Regions from separate parts of the Laedolimicola intestinihominis genome, predicted to be linked through region 2. Evidence: riboswitches for the same ligand, from Rfam matches in the RefSeq annotation. Region 2 holds a riboswitch; each other region holds the start of a gene.
What was found. Region 2 has a riboswitch for cyclic di-GMP ahead of WMO29_RS11380 (hypothetical protein). Riboswitches for the same ligand answer to the same signal wherever they lie in the genome.
Positions count from the first base shown of each region.

Region 1: linked by a shared signal. The riboswitch ahead of gatY (tagatose-bisphosphate aldolase subunit GatY) and the one ahead of WMO29_RS11380 (hypothetical protein) in region 2 are both predicted to bind cyclic di-GMP.
Region 3: linked by a shared signal. The riboswitch ahead of WMO29_RS10620 (ABC transporter substrate-binding protein) and the one ahead of WMO29_RS11380 (hypothetical protein) in region 2 are both predicted to bind cyclic di-GMP.
Region 4: linked by a shared signal. The riboswitch ahead of WMO29_RS01555 (response regulator) and the one ahead of WMO29_RS11380 (hypothetical protein) in region 2 are both predicted to bind cyclic di-GMP.

Region 1 is NZ_JBBMFE010000005.1:31,248-36,197, forward strand. It holds gene WMO29_RS07045 (L-fucose isomerase) at 1-845, shown strand, start outside; cyclic di-GMP riboswitch class I at 1,128-1,211, shown strand; gene gatY (tagatose-bisphosphate aldolase subunit GatY) at 1,672-2,523, shown strand; gene WMO29_RS07055 (hypothetical protein) at 2,605-4,386, shown strand; gene WMO29_RS07060 (HAMP domain-containing sensor histidine kinase) at 4,632-4,950, shown strand, end outside.
Region 2 is NZ_JBBMFE010000010.1:119,230-124,179, forward strand. It holds gene WMO29_RS11365 (DUF1349 domain-containing protein) at 132-356, shown strand; partial or broken gene WMO29_RS11370 (DUF6061 family protein) at 474-707, opposite strand; gene WMO29_RS11375 (ATP-binding protein) at 1,215-3,230, shown strand; cyclic di-GMP riboswitch class I at 3,269-3,344, shown strand; gene WMO29_RS11380 (hypothetical protein) at 3,433-3,687, shown strand; gene WMO29_RS11385 (ATP-binding protein) at 3,662-3,859, shown strand; gene WMO29_RS11390 (C39 family peptidase) at 3,988-4,881, shown strand.
Region 3 is NZ_JBBMFE010000009.1:87,118-92,067, forward strand. It holds gene WMO29_RS10615 (ATP-binding protein) at 1-418, opposite strand, end outside; gene WMO29_RS10620 (ABC transporter substrate-binding protein) at 421-2,265, opposite strand; cyclic di-GMP riboswitch class I at 2,365-2,440, opposite strand; gene WMO29_RS10625 (hypothetical protein) at 2,950-3,108, opposite strand; gene WMO29_RS10630 (sensor domain-containing diguanylate cyclase) at 3,101-4,456, opposite strand; partial or broken gene WMO29_RS10635 (IS256 family transposase) at 4,852-4,950, opposite strand, start outside.
Region 4 is NZ_JBBMFE010000001.1:355,625-360,574, reverse strand. It holds gene WMO29_RS01555 (response regulator) at 1-2,630, opposite strand, end outside; cyclic di-GMP riboswitch class I at 2,864-2,954, opposite strand; gene WMO29_RS01550 (helix-turn-helix domain-containing protein) at 3,209-3,574, opposite strand; gene WMO29_RS01545 (hypothetical protein) at 3,648-3,884, opposite strand; gene WMO29_RS01540 (DUF2318 domain-containing protein) at 4,029-4,571, opposite strand; gene WMO29_RS01535 (LDCC motif putative metal-binding protein) at 4,669-4,788, opposite strand; gene WMO29_RS01530 (hypothetical protein) at 4,808-4,939, opposite strand.

The DNA of each region.
Region 1 (4,950 bases), on a different contig from region 2:
CAGAGGCAATGCTGAACACCTCCTTTGACTGGGAAGGCGCGAGAGAGCCGTATATCCTGGCTACCGAGAACGACGTACTGAACGGTCTGGGTATGCTGTTCATGAAGCTGCTGACCGGCCGCGCTCAGATGTTCGCGGATGTTCGTACCTACTGGAGCGGCGACGCAGTGAAGAGAGTTACCGGCTACGATCTGGAAGGCAAGGCAAAAGAGGCTGACGGCTTTATCCATCTGATCAATTCCGGCGCATGCTGTCTGGATGCCTGCGGCGAAGTAAAGGATGAGAACGGCAACGGCACCATGAAGCAGTGGTGGGATGTAACCGAAGAGGATCAGAAGAAGATTATGGAAGCAACCACCTGGAACGCAGCTGACAACGGCTACTTCCGTGGCGGCGGATTCTCCTCCCGTTTCCTGACCAGAGCTGAGATGCCGGCTACCATGATTCGCCTGAACCTGGTAAAAGGACTTGGACCGGTTCTGCAGATTGCAGAGGGCTGGACCATCAACCTGCCGGATGATGTATCCGATACTCTGTGGAAGAGAACAGACTATACATGGCCCTGCACATGGTTCGCACCGCGCTGCACAGGCGAGGGCGCATTCAAGACCGCTTACGATATGATGAACAACTGGGGCGCAAACCATGGCGCTATCAGCTACGGTCACATCGGCGCAGACCTGATTACCCTCTGCTCCATCTTAAGAATCCCGGTATGTATGCACAATGTTCCGGAAGAGGAGATCTTCCGTCCGGCAGCATGGAACGCATTCGGTATGAACAAAGAGGGACAGGACTTCCGTGCATGCAAGGCATACGGCCCGCTGTACAAGACTATCCGTTAATTCGAAAAGAGAAGTTACATACGGGAGCATGGAACTGCGAGGTTCCGTGCTCCTTTTGCTCTACAGGAAACACTGTGTTGCGTTAAAGCGCGAAAACTATGATTCCTATAGAGCAAAAAGCCCGGAAAGGAGTCTCTATCGGTGAACGAACCTTGCTTCGAACAATAAAAAAACGTATATCTGGGAAGATGACTAATTAACAGATGACGGGAGAAAAAATTTGACAAAAATCTGACTTGCAATATGGAAGGGACTCTGCTAAAATGAACAATATTGCAAAAAGAGAATACTGGGCAAACCTGCTGAAAAGCAGGGACGCAAAGCCAAAAGGGTCTAAGGGTAAAACTATGACAGCCGGTTGCTATTGGAAGTCCGAAAAGAATTCTGATATGTTTGGATGCTGTGATTTGTGCGCCTGTTTTGACGCCTGTTGCAGTATTTTTTATGTAATAGGAAATTTCGATGGAATCCCTATTACATAAAAACTATTATATGATAAGAGCTTTTCGAAGCTGTGTGAGCGGCATAGAAGGGTTACTTATAAGAGGGGAATGTGAGAGATCACGGAAAATACGCCGGGGGCGAAAGCCTTCGGCGTATTTTCGTGTGAGCAAGGTGATAGGACAATGATTTATTCAAAACAGTCGATGGTATCTTCTGTCGCAATCGTAATCGGAACTTTGATGTAATAGAATGCGGGCTTCTGCTTTTTTTGAGATTTTTTTCCGGACAGGAAAACCCCGTTGGAGGTTGCGCTTTTTCGAGATACGGGGTATGATAGATAAGGTGAGAAAGATAACACTGAATCAGACGAGGAGGAACGATCATGTCATTTGTTACATCAGAAAAGATGCTTTTGGACGCACAGAAGGGCGGCTACGCCGTAGGCGCTTTCAATGTGGAGAATATGGAAATGGTAATGGCCGTTATCGCGGCGGCAGAGGAGCTTCGGGCGCCGCTGATGCTGCAGACTACACCGTCCACCATTAAGTACGCGGGACTGGATATGTATCTGGCAAATGTAAAGGCGGCCGCTGAGCGCGCCAGCGTTCCGGTGTGTCTGCACCTGGATCACGGCGATAGCTTTGACCTGGCTATGCGGGCGCTGCGGACCGGCTACACTTCCATCATGATTGACGGCTCCCACAATGTGTTTGAGGAAAATATAGCGGTAACCAAGGCCGTAGCAGACGCCTGCAGACCTTCCGGAATCCCGGTAGAGGCGGAGCTTGGCAAGGTCGGCGGCAAAGAGGACGATCTGGACGGCGGCGAGGGCAATGGTTATACAGATCCGCTGGAGGCAAAAGAATTCGTGGAGCGCACCGGCGTAACATCCCTGGCCGTAGCCATCGGAACCGCTCACGGTGTATACAAGGGAGTACCGAAGCTGGATCTGGACCGCCTGGCTGAGATCCGGAAAGTCGTAGATATCCCGCTGGTACTGCACGGAGCAAGCGGCCTGTCCGAGGAAGCAGTGGTAGAGAGCATCAAGCGCGGTATCTGCAAGGTCAACTTTGCCACAGAGCTTCGTATCGCCTATACCGACGGCGTGAAGGAATTCCTGGCGGCAAACCCGGACGCCTTCGATCCGAAGAAGTATGGCAAGGTAGCCATGGAGCACGTGAAAGCCATCGTGGAGACGCGTATGAAGATGTGCGGCTGCACGGACAGAGTTTAAGAGGCTGAAAAAAACGCAGGGGCTGTGTAACAGCAGCCTCTGCGTTGCGAGCATAATTGGAAATAAATGGGAGAATAGAAAGTGAACGTAGAGACCATGCAGACAGACCGCAGGCGGCAGCACCTGATTTTTATCGGCCTGTTTCTTTTATTACAGGTGATTTTCATATGGAGGAGCATCTACGGCTTCAATACGGCGGATGAGATGTATTTTATCGGCTGTTCGGAGCGTATTTTCCGGGGAGAGAAAATTCTGATCGATGAGTGGAATCCGACCCAGCAGCTCTGTTCCTTTCTGTTACATCCCATTTACAGCCTGATCCGGACGGTCATGGGGTCTACGGAAGGAATTGTGATGGCGAGCCGGTTTGTCTATCTGGTGTACTCCGGCGTGCTGACGCTGTTCTTCTATCTGCGGTTTCAGCGGCGTGGATATGCTTCCTTCGGACCAACGTTTTTGTTCGCGATTTTCGCGCCCTTCAGCATCTGCGCCATGTCCTATAATTCCATCGAATTCGGCATCCTGCCGGTACTGCTGGCGGTGCTCTCGGCGGATATGGAGCATTCGGTGCCGGAATATATCCTGTGCGGCATTCTGATGGCGGTGATCGTGCTGGCGAATCCCTTCGCGGTGCTGATGTACGCCGGGTACGGACTGATTTGCCTGATTGCCACGGTGCGCGGGCGTCGGAGAGGGACGAAGCCGGAGGGCGTGCTGCAGTTTCGGAATTTCCTGTGGATGACCCTGGGCGCAGGTATTATCCTGCTACTGTTCCTGGCCTTTATCTTCCAGCGGGGAACTTTATCAGAGATGCTGGCCAATGTGCCTCACATTGTGGGAGATTCCGAGCATCAGGAGGGGTATCTTTACAAGACCGGGCGGTATTTCCACCTGTGCTTTAAAAATTATAAATGGATGTTTGTGGGGCTTTTATTCGTGTATGGTGCGACCCTGTTTGATAAAAAGCGGTACAGCCATAGCCCTGTATATATGATTCTGGCGGCGGTGTGCGTCGTGCCTTATCTGATTTATTATGGGTTTGTTTTTGAACATATTACAGTGAATTATCAGATGCTGCCGCTGGCGTTCTGGTGCCTGGAGGCTTATTTTGTCACAGAGCATAAGGAAAAGCGGTTGTTTTATGGCTGGTATCTTCCGGCCATGTTGTTCACGATGATTGTGCAGTACGCGACCAATACGGGAATTGTGACCCTGAGCGTGGCTTACGGCATGTGCTCCTGTGTGGGACTGATTTTCGCGGCGGACTGGATGAAGGAAGAGCGACAGCGGTGGCAGTGTGCGCGGCGGGCGGACAGTGGTGGAAAGGCGGGACTGTGCCGGGCGGCGAAGCGCCGGCGGGTGGCATCGCTCTGTATAGCCGGTGTGCTGCTGATACAGTTTGCGGGCACCTTCTGGCTGCGGATGACCTATGACTGGGGCGATGAGCGTGGCTGGCTTCTGGATACCCGGATGGAGCGCGGACCGCTGAAGGGTGTGTATACAACCCGGGGGACAGCAGAATGGTACGCGAACGTGTTGGATGAACTGGATATGCTGAAGCTCACTGCGGATGACGAATTGATGGTGGTGGGCGTGGCGCCCTGGATTTATCTCTATTCGGATGCCGGCTGCGGTAATTATTCCACCTGGCAGGTTCACGAGGGAAGTATCCAGCTCCATGATTATTACGAGCTGCACCCGGATAAATTCCCGGATGTGGTTTATATGGCCCACTGGGCGGAGGAGTTTATGGCCTGCGATTTGTCGCACCTGTTCACGGACAGAGGCTACACCATCGTGTACCGGGGAACCGGCACCGTACTCATGTCCCCGGAGCGGGCGGCAGCTTTTATGGCAGAATAAGAAAAATATGGAAAATAAACGGCAAGGGCGTCGGAGGGTTCCGATGCTCTTTACTTATGGAGTGAATGTTTACAAAAAATTTAGATTTTTTTGAGAGAGTTTCGAAGCGCCCGCCGGGGGAGTATGGTATAATAAAATAGATTTATCCTGTCGGATGGCATTCGAAGGAAATTATATAAAAGCCTAGGACATTCCGTGGATATCCCAGAGAATTGTAATTATTTGTAAAATAAAGAGGGCTCATCATGAAACTGAAGACAAAACTTCTGATTACCTTTTTAATATTAATACTGGCTCCGATTATGTTCACCTCGCTGGCCTTCTTCGGCATCAGCCGCTACCAGATGAACGCGGTCAAGAAGCTCTACGGCGTGGAAAATGCCAGCTATGAGACCCTGTCCAATACGCCGGCCATGCTGAGCCGGATTACCAAGGACGCTTATACCGGGATGCAGGCGAAGTCTGAGAGCGATCCGGACGCCTTCGAGGACACCGCCTATCTGGATTCCGTGAACCTGGATCTGGAGGCCAGGTATTCCTTCCTGGTAGTGCGGAAAGACCAGG
Region 2 (4,950 bases):
AAAGAAAGTGAGAAAAAAGGTGGAATTTTTGAAAAACAATCCTAAATGGATACGTCAACCAAAGCAGGTACAAATTAGTGAGGATAAAGTTGTAATTTTTACAGAAAGGGGTATCCTCTGATATTAAAAGTATGTGGTATCGTTTTTCACGAAGGGACAGAGACTACTGTATTGAATGCAGTGAGGATGGCATAAATTTCAGACAAATGCGTATTTTCCATATGTGGGAAGGTGCAGAAAAAATTACTTATGGAATATATGCATGCAGCCCGACAGAAGGCTCATATAAGGCAACATTTTCAAATATGCAGATTACGGAATGTAAATGGGAATCAGATGCAGACTGGCGTGATTGATGGTATGATTTCTAAAGATAAATCTCATATGAGAATCATTATCAGTTAAATTGAATAATAAATATAAGCCAAAAATAATCCCCGAAAAATTTTAGAATTTTTGGGGATTATTTAACATTATAAATAAAGAGTGTCATCTGCATCCACCCATATTTGCATCGTTCCATCAAGATATAATTTTGCATATTCAAGTGGTTCATCAATGGCAAGTGCGTTTAATGAACAGACTGATCCGGGTGTGGTTTATAAATCTTTCTCAGCTTCCCAACAGTCAATACGGAGCATACCAGCACTGGTATACACATCAATGCTGTTGCGTTGTGGATTGTATTCTGCAAATATTGTTCTCATCGTATCATATCTCCTTATCGTCCAATCAATCATTCGTTACAAAAATTAGAAGCATTTCAATCAGTTCACCATGTCGTTTTCATTTTATGTTATACTGTTTTAGAGGATTATCTTGGTCTCCGCTGCCGCTTCGGTCGGCACAGAGCAGAGGTCCACCGGACCTCTTGTGCCCTTGTTTTTGTCCTTATCAGAGTTCGTAAATACTCATGGGACAATATAATACAAGGGAAACAATAAGGGAAAACTCACCTGCGATAAACTTAGTGTTTTCAAGGGCTTGAGAGATATTTGATAATAAAATATAACAATTATTAAATCCCTTTGAATATATGAAATCTCAATTCAAGTTTGCAGAACTAAGAGTATTGGAAGATTAAGGACACCTGTCTTGAAAAAATGTTGGCAGAATAGTATACCGCTGTGATATAATAAAGCAAACGATTTTATATGTAAATTTAAAATTTAAACTGAAAGCCATTTAAGTCTTTCTAAGCGAGAGGAAACCGTATGGATAATTTCAAAAAACTCACAGAGCAACTTATGAAAATATATATTAATGCTGAATCAGTAAATGATTTGGGTATAGAAAATTATTTTGATGAAAATGTCAGTCTGATCGGAACTGGGAAACATGAGCTTTTCAGGAATCTGCATGAGTTTTTGGAATCATTTAAATTTGATGTAAAACGAAGAGATAAAATCAGACTTGAAATAGAAAATTTATATCAGGAGGAAGAAAGACTAGATGATGATCATGTTCTTGCACATGGAACAGTAGATTTTACTGGTCTGTTTAAAGATGGTTCAATCTGTTTCAAAATGGAGACAAGATTTACGATTATCTATAGGTGGACGAATGGAAAATGGCTGGTTCAGCATCTGCATCAGTCAACGCCGGATTTGGAGCAAATGGACGGTGAAGAGTTCCCTGTTACCTTGGGAAAGCAGGTCAAAAAAACCCGGCAGGCTTTTCATGCATTAGGAACTGCATATTATTTAATCTTAAGGTTGAATTTAAAAACAAAGCGTGTTGAGCTTGTCAAAAAAAGTCGAAAAATGATTATTGATATGAAAGATTATACCGAATGGAATCCTAAGATCGAGATTATCGAAAGGGTGATGGCAGAACCGTTTGCGCAGAAGTATATGGAATTTCTTGATATACAGACCATGGCGGCACGGCTTCATAATAAAGAATCTATGTCTTCCGAATTCAAACTAAAGGAAGGAGCATGGTTTCTTGCTATGGTCGTTCCTCAGAGTTATGATAAAAATGGAAATGTTACATCCGTGCTGATTGCAAATCGAGATGTGACAGATGAAAAAATGCGGGAATTAAGACAAGAGGAAGAATTACGGGAGGCTAAATTAAAAGCAGAATGTGCAAATAAAGCAAAATCGACATTCCTGTTCAATATGTCCCATGATATCAGGACGCCTATGAATGCGATTATTGGTTATGCAGAACTGGCGACCAGACATTTGCAAGAAACAGAAAAACTTGGCAGATACCTTGAAAAAATTCAAATATGCGGAAAAGAACTTCTGTCGATGCTTGGTAATGTTCTGAATCTTGCAAGGATTGAAAATAATCAGGTCGAAATGGAATACACTGTTTCGAATGTTCATGAGTGCTTTGAAAATTGTATCATTATGTTCCAACAACAGGCAGAAAGAAAAAATCAAACTCTCTCCCTGACAGAACAAATCATGTATCCGTATGTATATATGGATGCACCGCACCTGTCAGAAGTCTGTCTTAATATTATAAGCAATGCAATAAAGTATACAAATACAGGAGGTAGGATATCCTGTAATGTTGTACAGAAATCCTGTGAAAAAGAAGACCGGTGCAATCTGATCATTACCATTACCGATAATGGAATTGGTATGTCTGAAGAATTCCAAAAGCGTATTTTTGAAACTTTTGAAAGAGAACGTAACACTACGTTAAGTCATATTGATGGTAGTGGCATCGGAATGGGCATTACAAAAAAGCTTGTAGATCTCATGGATGGCACAATAGAAGTGAAAAGCAAGCAGGGTGAGGGTTCCCAATTTACAGTAACGATTCCTTGCAGGAAAGCGTCAAAAGAAGATTCTCTGGTGAAAAAAAATAGTAATCTGAGTAGTAAGAATTGCTTGAACGGTGTTCGAATCTTATTAGTCGAAGATAATGAGATCAACACTGAAATCGCAAAGGAACTATTGACGGAAGAAGGCTGTATTGTTGAGACTGCAAATGATGGTGTTGCATGCATTGATATGATTGAAAAAGCGGATGCTGGTTATTACAAGATGATCCTTATGGATATTCAGATGCCTGTTATGAATGGATATGACGCTGCATTAACTATCCGAAAGATGAAGGATACGAAAAAAGCCAGAATCCCAATTATTGCGATGACGGCCAATGCTTTCGCAGAAGATACACAAAAGGTTCTTTCTGTTGGAATGAATGCTCATGTTGCAAAGCCTGTTGATATGAACATTCTTGTGCCAACAATGATGAAATATTTATAATAGACAGCTTCAAAAAAATGTACAATATAATACCAATAAAGATTCATCGGCAAATCAGTCGAAAGACTGAGACGCAAAGCTATAGGGTCTGTAAAATGACAGCCAGCTGCAACCTTTAAGATGCATTGTCTGGAAAGGCAGTGCATTTTTCCCTTTAGATTTGTGGTGTGTAATAACCTGATGATTTGGGGAGAAAAGAATAATGGATAAAAGTCGAAAAAAATCAGCCGTACTATTTGCAGGTATATTTGTAGTTTTAGGAATGTGGATGATGTTATCAGTACATTGCCGGGCTGCGGAAAAGAATAATGATGAAAAACAGCCACAGATCATCCGTATCGGATCCTTTGAGGATACCTTTGATTATGTCGATAAAAACGGTGTAAGACGAGGATATGGCTACGAACTCATTCGCAGGAACCGGACTGGGCATGTCAATCGTCAGGAAATATGTTGATCTGCTTGGCGGAACCATAGATGTAGAGAGTGAACCGGGAAAGGGCAGCACCTTTACAGTTATACTTAAACACAGGATAGCGGATGAAAGCTATTATGTAAAAAAACGTGCTGAAAGCTCTGAATCAAGCAGTGAAATCCTTGAAGGCAGGAATATTCTTCTGGCAGAATGATCCATTGACCACAAAACAGAAGAAAGAAAAAATAAGAGAAATATAAGAAATTCGAAAGAGAATGTACAAGAAGAATGGAAATCCCTTTGTTATACTGAACCTATACAACGAAAGAAGAGGGGACTACCATGACCAGACAGAAAAATAAAGCAGAGTACAGGGATGAGCGCACAGCAGATCCGGAAGATGAATGGGATGTACGGAGAAGCAGAACGGATGTCCGCCACCGGAGTGGAAATACAGGAAACCACCGCCGCGGACGCCGTCGGAATCGGCAAAAGGCCCGCATCCGCTTTCTGGCGTCCATGCTCGGGACGCTTCTGGAGGCGATCCTGCTGGTGCTGGTGGCCTATACAGCGTTAAATCTTTTTTGCGGGTTTGGAAAAGTGAATACGCAGAAATTGCGGGAGCAGGGTTACCCGGAAAGCCTGATTGCGCTGGTGGAGCGCAACCCAGAGACGAAGGATTTCGTGCTGGATTATCCGAAATACAAGGGACTGGAAGAAATTGACATTTCGAAAGACGTGATGAAGGGAGAGATTCCCCATTTTTTGCAGTGGGATGAGCGCTGGGGATACGAAACCTATGGTAGCGATTTTCTGGCAGTGACAGGCTGCGGACCCACCTGTCTGTCTATGGTGACCTGCGGTCTGACTGGCGATACGCAGTGGAATCCCTATGAGGTGGCAAAAATGGCCGAGGATAACGGTTATTATGTGGATGGGTCCGGTTCTTCCTGGGCTCTGATGAGCAGCGGTGCGGAAAAGCTGGGGCTTACCGTCTCCAGCGTGATTTTTGATGCGGAGCATATCCGTGCCACCTTGGAGGCGGGTCAGCCGATTATCTGCGTGATGGGCCCGGGCGACTTCACGAATGCGGGACATTTTCTGGTGCTGACAGGCGTGGATAAGAACGGCGACATCATTTTGCAGGATCCGAACAGCGTGAAACGGACAAAACAACACTGGGATGTGCAGAAGCTGATGAATCAGATGAAAAATCTGTGGGCTTACAGTTGCTGAAAATTGTTAAAAATTACAAAAAACGGAAAGAAAAGATAGCCAGAAGATAGGAAATACGTTACAATAAGA
Region 3 (4,950 bases), on a different contig from region 2:
TGTATCCATTCTTTAAGTCCAGCAGAAGTTTACTTGGCATATCAATCCGCATTTTTGTTCCACCTGCTGATATTGCCTGACCATTCTCCTGAAGGAATATAAGTGTACTTTCCGATTCTTTTTCCCATGCCTCAAAGAAACTTTTGTTCACATCCGTTTCAAGAGACAGCTCCCTCTCATGAAGTAAAAATTCCTCAACCAACTGCAGCTGGCTGTAGTATCCACTCACCTGAAGATCATAGGTCTGCTGTATCTGTTCAACAACAGCTCCCATACTGCTTTTTCCGTTTTCGCTGATATACTTCTTAGACTTACTTATCAGATACTTGATACAACCTAAGCTTAAAAGAATAATAAGTAGTATAAGCAACAGCCTTGTTATTTTTTTTCTTTTATTTACCGTTTGTTCTATCTCCACTTTTACTGTTCAACCTCTATATAGTCTTCCGGTGCTGACGGCTGCTGTCCTTTTGACATTGCTTCGATCCATGCACTTGATAATGTTGTCTCTTTAAGCTGCTCAATCTCACATTTCGGATTTATTTTTTTCAAAACAGACATTGTGGTGTCTGTAAGAAGAATCGAGTATTCCTTTTCTTTGTCTATTTTCTTATCATTAACTGTTAAGTCCTTTAACGAAAATCCACTTTCCTCTTGATTGACGATCATTTTCATACCGGATGCAATTGGTAATTCGTATTTATTGGTTACATAAAAATTCTCATCCGCATCGGCGAGATAATTTTCCACGAGTTCACAAACCTGTTTACCATTCATTTTTGCAAAATATAATGCTGTATCTGAACTCTTCGCTGTCATCATGCCAACCCGGCTATTGGTGCATTCTCCTTTGTACATAGAAGAAGTGAAATAATAATATGGTGTCAGAGCCAGCTGTGCATCATTTTCTTCTCTGATCGTAGTTAAAATGGAAGATGCTGCATCACGGCCACTTCTATCGTTCAGTGAAATGGAATATTCATTTTCAAAATTCACCGTTGCTTTTTCTTCTGAATCTTTACGGTTCATTACACTGCGCAAAGTATCAAAAGCCTGTGTTTCATCCATTTCCCCTGACAGTAATCCGTGAACAGCCTCAAGACCTGCATGAAATGATTTTTGGGCGGAATATCGGATATAAACAGCATTATTATTAATTTCATCTTCCAGTCCAGGCACATCCTGCATCATGGTTGGAACATCTGTATTCAATGAAATAACACCACTTCCACCCGCAATCAGCTTTTGCCCCTCTTCTGAAATCATACAGTCCAGCACATCCAGTGCAGTATCCAGTTTCTCCCGGTCTTTTTCCAGGTTTTTGTTAAATGCAATGTTTAAGGACGGAGTCATGTACACATAGGATTCATCCGATGTCTGTGAAAAGTAAGGGATACGGATCAGCTCCGCATCCATCTGTTTCTGCAGCTGCTGCATAATCGTCGGATGTCCATGAAACATTGCTGATTTTCCCTCGACAAACATCTGGGTTCCTGTATCGACGTCAATATTGATATCTTCTTTACCAAAGTGCGAGTCTTTCAGAAACTGGCTGGTTTCTGAAAAAATACGTTTCCATAATGCATCATCAAACTTTACTTCATCCACTGCAGTTTCTGCACCGTTTCGCCATTCAATACCATCCAGGCTTGTAAACTCACCGATTGCCGCTGCCTGGATGATTTCATTATTAGACCAGTCTTCACCAAGATCCATGGAATACGGTTTTATGCCATTATCATAAAACTGCTGACAGGCCTGTACATATTCCTCATAATTTTCTGGAATCTTTACGCCATACTGATCAAACAGTGTTTTGTTGGCAATGATCGTCTGCGGAATACCACAGATTGGCAGCCACTGGATTTCATCCTCCTCATTCTTATAATATTGCACCGCATAAGAATAATACTTGGAAACAACATCATAAGAAGCAAAATCCATAAGATAAGGCTGTAAGTCCTGTGCATCTGTTCCAGAGAATCGACGTACTGTTATGATATCCGGTAATTCATCATGTTCTTTAAAATAACTGTATAAATCGGTATCATTGTTACCAATAATAAATTCAATATCCTGATCAGGAAACTGTTCATGGATATAGGGTGCAATATTTTTCATCAAACGATTTTCCCACAGATAAACGGTAAGATGATCATCATTTTTAGATACTTCTTTCTTTGACTGTCCACATCCAGACAAGACAGCAGATGCTACAAGTACACCTGCCACCACTGCAATCAGACAACGTTTTGCCTTTTTCATACTTTTATTTTCCTCATTCTTTCCTGATAAAATCATTATTGTTACGCCTACGAAATAACACCGTAAAAAAGCACCGTCAGACAGACAGTGCACCTCATTTTATGCAACTGGCTGCCATTTTACAGGCCCTGTAGCTTTGCGTCCCAGACTTTCATCTGGTTTGCCGATTTCCTTATTATAGATATAGCTTTTAAACTTATGCAAAAAAACTAATTTTATTATACTTTAACGTTCTACTATGCACAAGAAAAAAATTACCGTTTTAACGTTCAAAAACAAAAAAAGAACAGCCGATACATATACTCGAACTGTTCTCCTACTTCCGAAGTCCACGCAGCATTGACATTACTGTTTCCTGCTCATTTGTACTCAGATCGTTCCATATCCCTAGAACTTCTTTCTGTTTTTCTGTCAGATTCTCTGAATTATCTTCTTGAAAAAACTGTGATAATCTATATTTACTGATATCACGCTTTTCACACAAAGATGTTATTTTATCCGCAGATTTCTCCACAGACAACAATAGGCTTCCTACTATCTTATCAACTCATTCACGATTGTCAACGTGTTGCGATGAATTTCACCATACTTAAGATATCCACCGTATTGGAAAGGTTGATCTTATAAATACATTCCCCATTGTACTGTACAATATATAAATATCCCCGGCTTACTACACAGTTTTCATTTAAATAGTAAGTCGTAAAAGGAAGCATCGAAGAATGGATATTTCTGCTGGATGGCTTTCTTCACCGCAACATACATATCTGCGTCTGCATACTCCTGTACTGGAAATAAGATATGCATGCGAGGACGGGCAGACTTCTTTCCTTTATCAAGCATGTGATGTCTGCTTTCTCCGATCTTTTCCTGTCACGATGTAGTATTGCTTCTTGTTTTCATACATTTCCACATCTGCGGCTTTCAGAAGCGACTCAAAATCCGTGTCCTTTGTACCGCTTATCGTCGTACCGAGGGACGCGGTAGCACCCAGTTGGCTTTTTGCCGTTTCCAGTAGTTTCTGAAACGCCGGATGTGTGATGTTTGGCAGAACCGCAATGAACTCATCTCCGCCAAACCGATACACATGACGCTTTCCGAACACAGATTTCAGCGTCTGTGCGGTCTGCACAATGAATTTATCACCGGCGTCATGTCCCTTTTGGTCATTTATTTCCTTTAGGCCATTTATGTCGCACATGACAATCGCCAGGGGAAAATACTTCTCCAGCTTTTCTGTGTACGCCCAATCCAGTGCTTTTCTGTTTTTACAATCTGTGAGCTGGTCATATAATGCACTGTGCTCCAGTGCATCTGCATTATCGCGCAGTCTTATCATAAAAGAGATCATAAACTCGATCATATCTATCAGATTCGAGATCTCATGCAATTTCTCTTCGGGAGAATTGTCCACACCGTAGAATCCGACCATCTTGCCGTTGATTTTGATTGGCCCTGTCACAAGGGTATTGACACCCTGAGGTTTCAGCCGTTCATAGATGGCTTCGCTTGTTTTTTTGCATTCTTCAATGTCATGGATGATGACATTGTTGGATTCTTGATATTGTGCAAACCATGCTTCAATGATGCCTTCATACGGCACATCCTGCAAGTTATCTTTTTCTTTGGATACGCCCGCTTTGCACCACTCGTAGGTGTTGTCAAACGTTCCGCGGTCATTCTGTTCAAAGATGTACGCTCGATCGGCGGTCATACGCTGTCCGATATACTCCACCAGTTGATTCAGTACTTTGTCCGGATTTTCTTCTGAAGCGGCATACCGAACCATGTCCGTGAGGAATCTCTCGTAATTCAGGATTCGTTCCTGCGATTCGCGCTTGCTGACTTCCAACATTTCCTTTTCCTTATGGTACAGGATTCTCTGAAGCTTGCTTCGCATCATCATGGCAGTCAGAAGCATACTCAGCACCCCGTACAGAATAACATTCACTAGGTTTTTGGATAGAATTGGGGTGTGCTGCGCAAAGAAAGCAAGTCCGATATAGAGCAGCATACTGCTCAGAATCAGCCCGTTCATGACCGCCGTTCTGGCGGTAAACAGCAGCGGCGCTGCCAGTATGAACACAATGTAGTTGACAGTGAGCTCCTCCGGTGCAATCAGCGTTCCCGTAATAATGCCGAACAGCAGCAGCGCGGCAAAAAAGCTGTATACAACCAGTTTTTTCCCCATACATCCTGTTTTACTTTCTCATAATCACCACAACTAAACATAAACAACGAAACAATTTGATTCATACGTTTTTTCTCTTCAAACTCTGTTCAATTACCGCTTTGCCCGTCTCATAAGGAGCACAGATTCAACGGTACTTTCATTGTCCCAATCAAGTTCATATAATTCCTGTTCATTGATAAATACAGGAAAACGGAACTTGAGACTTCTTAAAATCCTGCCATCCTCTTGTTCTGCATGGCATATCGTGAGGGTGATCAAGTAAAGAGTCGCGCAAAGTTTGGTTTTGCAATGAAGGATATTATTAATAATTTGCTTGGAGCTGGTGGAGAAGTAGAAATAAGCAGATTGTGAACACATGCGTTCACAATCTGCTTATTTAATACGAGATTCTGTTATTCTGGGAGTCGTCCCTCATACATAATGCTGAGTTCGCCGTAGACCTGTCTCCAGTTCCGAATGCTCATAGTCCATTTTTTCATGGCTTCGAAAGT
Region 4 (4,950 bases), on a different contig from region 2:
ATCCGTTTCCGAATCTGTCTGGCAGTTTCTATACCATCCATCTCCGGCATCTTCCAGTCCAGGATAACAGCAAAATAATCATTTTTTAGCTCATGACGTGCATAACAACGTTCAACGGCTTCCTTGCCAGAAAGAACCCATTCACCTGTAATACCGATTTCTTTCAGTGTGGCAATTGTACTTTCACAGCATGTCTTATCATCATCCACAACCAGAACCGGCAGATTCATCAGATCTCTGCCCTGTTCTTTTCCTTTTTCCTGAATCTTCAGATAAATTGTTACTGTGATTTTAGTTCCCTTGTGCAAGGTACTGTCCACTTTAATAGTGCCATTCATCAGGTTCACAATATTTCTGCTGATTGCCATTCCAAGACCGGTTCCCTGAACTCTGGTTGTCCGGTGGTCATCTGCACGGCTGAAAGGATCAAACATGATTTTCTGGAATTCCGGTGACATACCGATTCCATTATCCTCAATCGTAAATTCATAGCATCCAAGTTCTGAAAATCCATTGGGTTTTTCCTCTATGGAAAAAGTAATATCCCCACCATCCGGTGTATACTTGATCGCATTACTCATCAGATTCACAAATACCTGCTGAATCCTCAAGCTGTCACCACAGACAGCCTCATGTTCAATATGATTGATGTGTATATCAAAATTATGTTTATGTTCATCAAGCACCGGTTTCGTAAGTGTAATAAGATTATCTACCAGCTCTGACAGATTGAAATCTTCCTGTGCCAGTGTCATTTTTCCACTTTCAATACGTGCCATATCCAATACTTCATTGATCAGCCCCAGCAGATGGCGGCTTGATTCTGTGATCTTGCCGAGGCATTCAATGACTCTGTCCGGGCTCTCAACATTTGCTCCTGCGATTGCCGTCAGACCCACAATCGCATTCATTGGTGTCCGGATATCATGGGACATATTGGAAAGGAATTCTGTTTTCGCACGATTTGCATTTTCTGCGGACCGGTAAGCCTCTTTCAGTGCCTGACGGGATTCAATTTCTGCTTTCTTCTCCTGTGTCACATCCATGGATGCCAGCAATACCTTTTCCAGCTTTCCATTCTTCCATTCCAAGGGAATATAAGAAGCGATTTTATAAGTCTTTTCATCCAGGCTGCAATACTCAAACTTATAAATATCATTTTCATTTTTCAATTTCTTCCGAATATTATCCGGGGCTATCAGGATATCTATAGCTTCCAATGGTTCCAGTGTCTTATATTTTTCAAGAACCTGCATCTGAAAATCATGATAAAATCCCAGAGGTTTATATATCATCTGTCCATTCAGATTGTAGAATTCATATCTGTCATTTTCCAGATCACAGACAACAAAGCGGTCAACCAGACGCACAATACTCTGAATCAGCTGCTCCATGGAAGCATTATCCGCTGCCATCTGCAGATGCCGTGCGCTCTCTACCTTTGCCTCTGTGATATCACGCAGAAAGATCATGGCATATTCCGAATCCTCTATCTCGCCGCGTATGATTACATTACGAACCCATCGTTCTTCTCCATTCAGAGTGATACGACACTCTAAAGCCAATTCGGTTTCCAGGCCTTTCAGCTTTTCCGCAATATAACCACGGTCATAAAAAGAGGCTACCGCCTTCTTATCGGTTTCCACAACATAGGAATCCACAAAATGCCGAACCAGTTCATCCCACGTATGGCTCTGTTCAAAGACTGTCATCAGGGACGGTTCAACCTTAAAGGTATCAAAAGTATTCGCTTCCAGATTCACATAATACTCGCACAAATCTGCTTTCGTAAAAGCCCGGTGGAAAGCAGCAGATTTTTGTGCCTGCATGGTTTCTTTTTTCTCCCCATCAATGTTAATAAAAATCCCGGCAATCCTGCTGGCAGAACCATCCAGACGACGTATCACTTCTGCCGATGCCCGAAACCACTGGTATTGATTATCCTTCATTCTCATACGATACTCTACCTGGTATTTTATCTGGTTCGTCTTATCCTTAATTGCCGCCTGGAGCTGCACCATTACTCTTTCTTTATCCTGTGGATGCAGAAGATCTGACCAGGATTCCAGTTTATTCGGAAAGTCCAGAGTGTCATGATAGCCGAGCATTTTTCGGAATTCATGACTCCAGTTCGCATTCACAATCTCACTGTTTTCATCACAGTCAAAATACCAGAAGCCGGAATAGATAGCCTCATTGAGCAGTGCCAGATTTACATGATCCCAATTGACCTGTACGGACATAACCCAGATCTGTCTGCCCGCCTCATCTGTCGCATCCTCTTTACAAAGCCGTACATTATTCACTGTACCGTCTGCTGTAAGGATCTGTGCTTCCCCTGTTCCGTGAAGCTGCAAAAAACGGTCTCGCTCCAGTATATCTTCCTCGTCATAAAAGAAGTTTCTCAATGAGCCTTTTGTCTGTTCCATGAAAGTATCGAATGTATATCCTGTACTATGCAACAGCAGATTATCCACAGATAAAATAGACAGGTTTTGGTCATAAGATCCTGTCATTATACCTACCCCGCCATTATTTTCCAGTGTTTTCTGTACGGCCTGTGACATGGCCTGTGTCTGCCCCGTTACAGTCTCACCTAATGAATATATTTTGTCTTCATAATTTTTCATTTTATAAAAGTCCTCTCTCCGTCTTATGCCTTCTTCATCCTGCTTTTATCTGTATACAGAAAACCTGTCCCTGCTAGTTTTGTTACCCATTTTTGCATACAAAAAGGACACTTGCCAAAATCTGCCAGTGTCCCTACTATATTTCTCTAAAATCACACATCTATATAGTATAACAGGTATCGGAATCTCTTCTGTTCAAACATCTTTTCCATATATTATGATGATATGGAAACAGTGGCAACCGGCTGACATAGTCAAGTTTTCTGACTTTAGTCCCTTCTGGCTTTGCGACCCTGCCTTTCAACAGGTTTGCCTTTAAAATAATCTCTTTCTTTAAAAAACCATACCATGCGGTTTTCCGCACGTCAATAATTTTTTTTGAAAAATCTACACATTTTTTACTTCTATTTTTGAACTTCTCTTTATAAAAAATCTAAATCAATGAATCCTAAAAAGCTAACATTTTTTTCATATGAAGCTCATTCATCATTTATATTCATTTTCAAAATCTTTCGTGTAAATCCCAATATCAATTCCTTTTGCGTGAATAATTTCCCTAACTATTTTATTTGCCATCTCTATTCCTCCACCATGTTCTCCATCTGTTCCAACTTCTGCAAGGCTTTCATATACGCCATCAATCTTTTATACTGCGCATCTCCAAGGCTGTGAATCTGCTTTAAAATCTTAATATCCGACCTGGTAACTTCATAATCCATATCTGCATCTTTATATTCCGGATCAATTCCTTTTCCAGTCAAAAGCTGTTCGGGAGTAATCTCCAATGCATCACATATAGACAACAGACAGTCCGCTTTGGGATTCGTCTTTTTCTTCTTCCAGTCACTGATGTTACTTGTTGCAATCCCGGTCCTTCTTGAGAGTTCCAACTGCGTTATGTTCTTCTGCTCCATCACACAAAAAATTCTTTCACTGATAATCATGATTTTTCCTCCATCAACATTCCGTGCATATCCGTATTTACAAATTCATCCATCCGTCTATGCGGTTATAGTATCATGCTGCAACTTTTCTTTCAATAGAGATTTTTGTATTTCTGAACTTTGTTATATTCTTCTCTTTATATAGCTCCATGTACAACTGTCTTATTCTTTCCCTACGAAGATAAAAATCCGGATCAGGCAAATTATCCAAGTCCATTGCTTCCGCATACTTTGCTACCATTTCTCCAATAAAATTTGCTAAATTGCTCCATACATCTCTTTCTTTTAAAACCACTTTATTCTTGACCATAATTAAAATCCTTTCTGACATTGTCATTAAAATCCATCGTATCCCATCCATAGTGATGTTTCTTCACTTCCTGATAGGATAAGATAGATATTATTAAAATTAGTATTGTTATTATTAGTCTTATTAGATTTTGATTTTTACTGTTCAAAACCTGTCTCTTCCGTTCAAGTGCTCCCACCTTTTCCAAGTCTCATCGGCAGTCACAGTCTTGTTTTCAGCGAAAATAGGCCACGGGTTACAACCACCGGATTCAATCTCAACCTGATCCATCGAAAAGCGGTTGCCGCAGTTCTGGCAGACCAGATAATCTCCAGATTGTACATAGTATCCCCGACCGGAATCATAGCAGACTTGACAGGTATTAAACGCCGTGCGGATATTTCCTTCACTGTCCTTAACCGCAATTACCTCCATTCGTGTGCCATTGACCTCAACGGGAAAAAAAGAAGCATCTGTTGTAATATCTGCAGTGTGAATCACGAGCGATTCTCTGGAAGAGATGGTTACTGCTCCGTTGGCCTCTCGACCAATAGCACCGTTCCCGTTTGCGTTACCGTTTCGATTTACCAAGAATACGACAACAATACAGATTACAACTGCCGCAACCGCGAAAATCGGAAGGAAATTTGTTTTCTCCTGTGGTGCTTTCGCCGTCTGCTCCTTATCTGGTTTTCGATTATTTGACATTTTTACCTCCAAATGCACTTTGCTTTTGATATCCCTACTATATCTGACAAATATGTGTTTTTTATGTGGACTAACAATTTCGTGTTGTCAAAACGTTTTATCGGCGATTTAACTTGCAGCAGTCAGGCCGCCCATCGCCAAAAAGCTCTTTGTTTGATTTTGCCATCCGCTCCAGATAGCGATTGGCATCGGCTTTGATTCGTTTCCAGATCGACATATCTCTGCTCCTTTATCAGTTATGATTCATGGGTATCTTTGTTTTCTCCGTTTTGATTCTTATCGCTATCCTTGCTGCGTAGAAAAAACATTGCCAGCAGCATTACAACAGCAGGAATGATACAGTGCCAATGGTTAATCAGTATATCCATTCATTTATCCT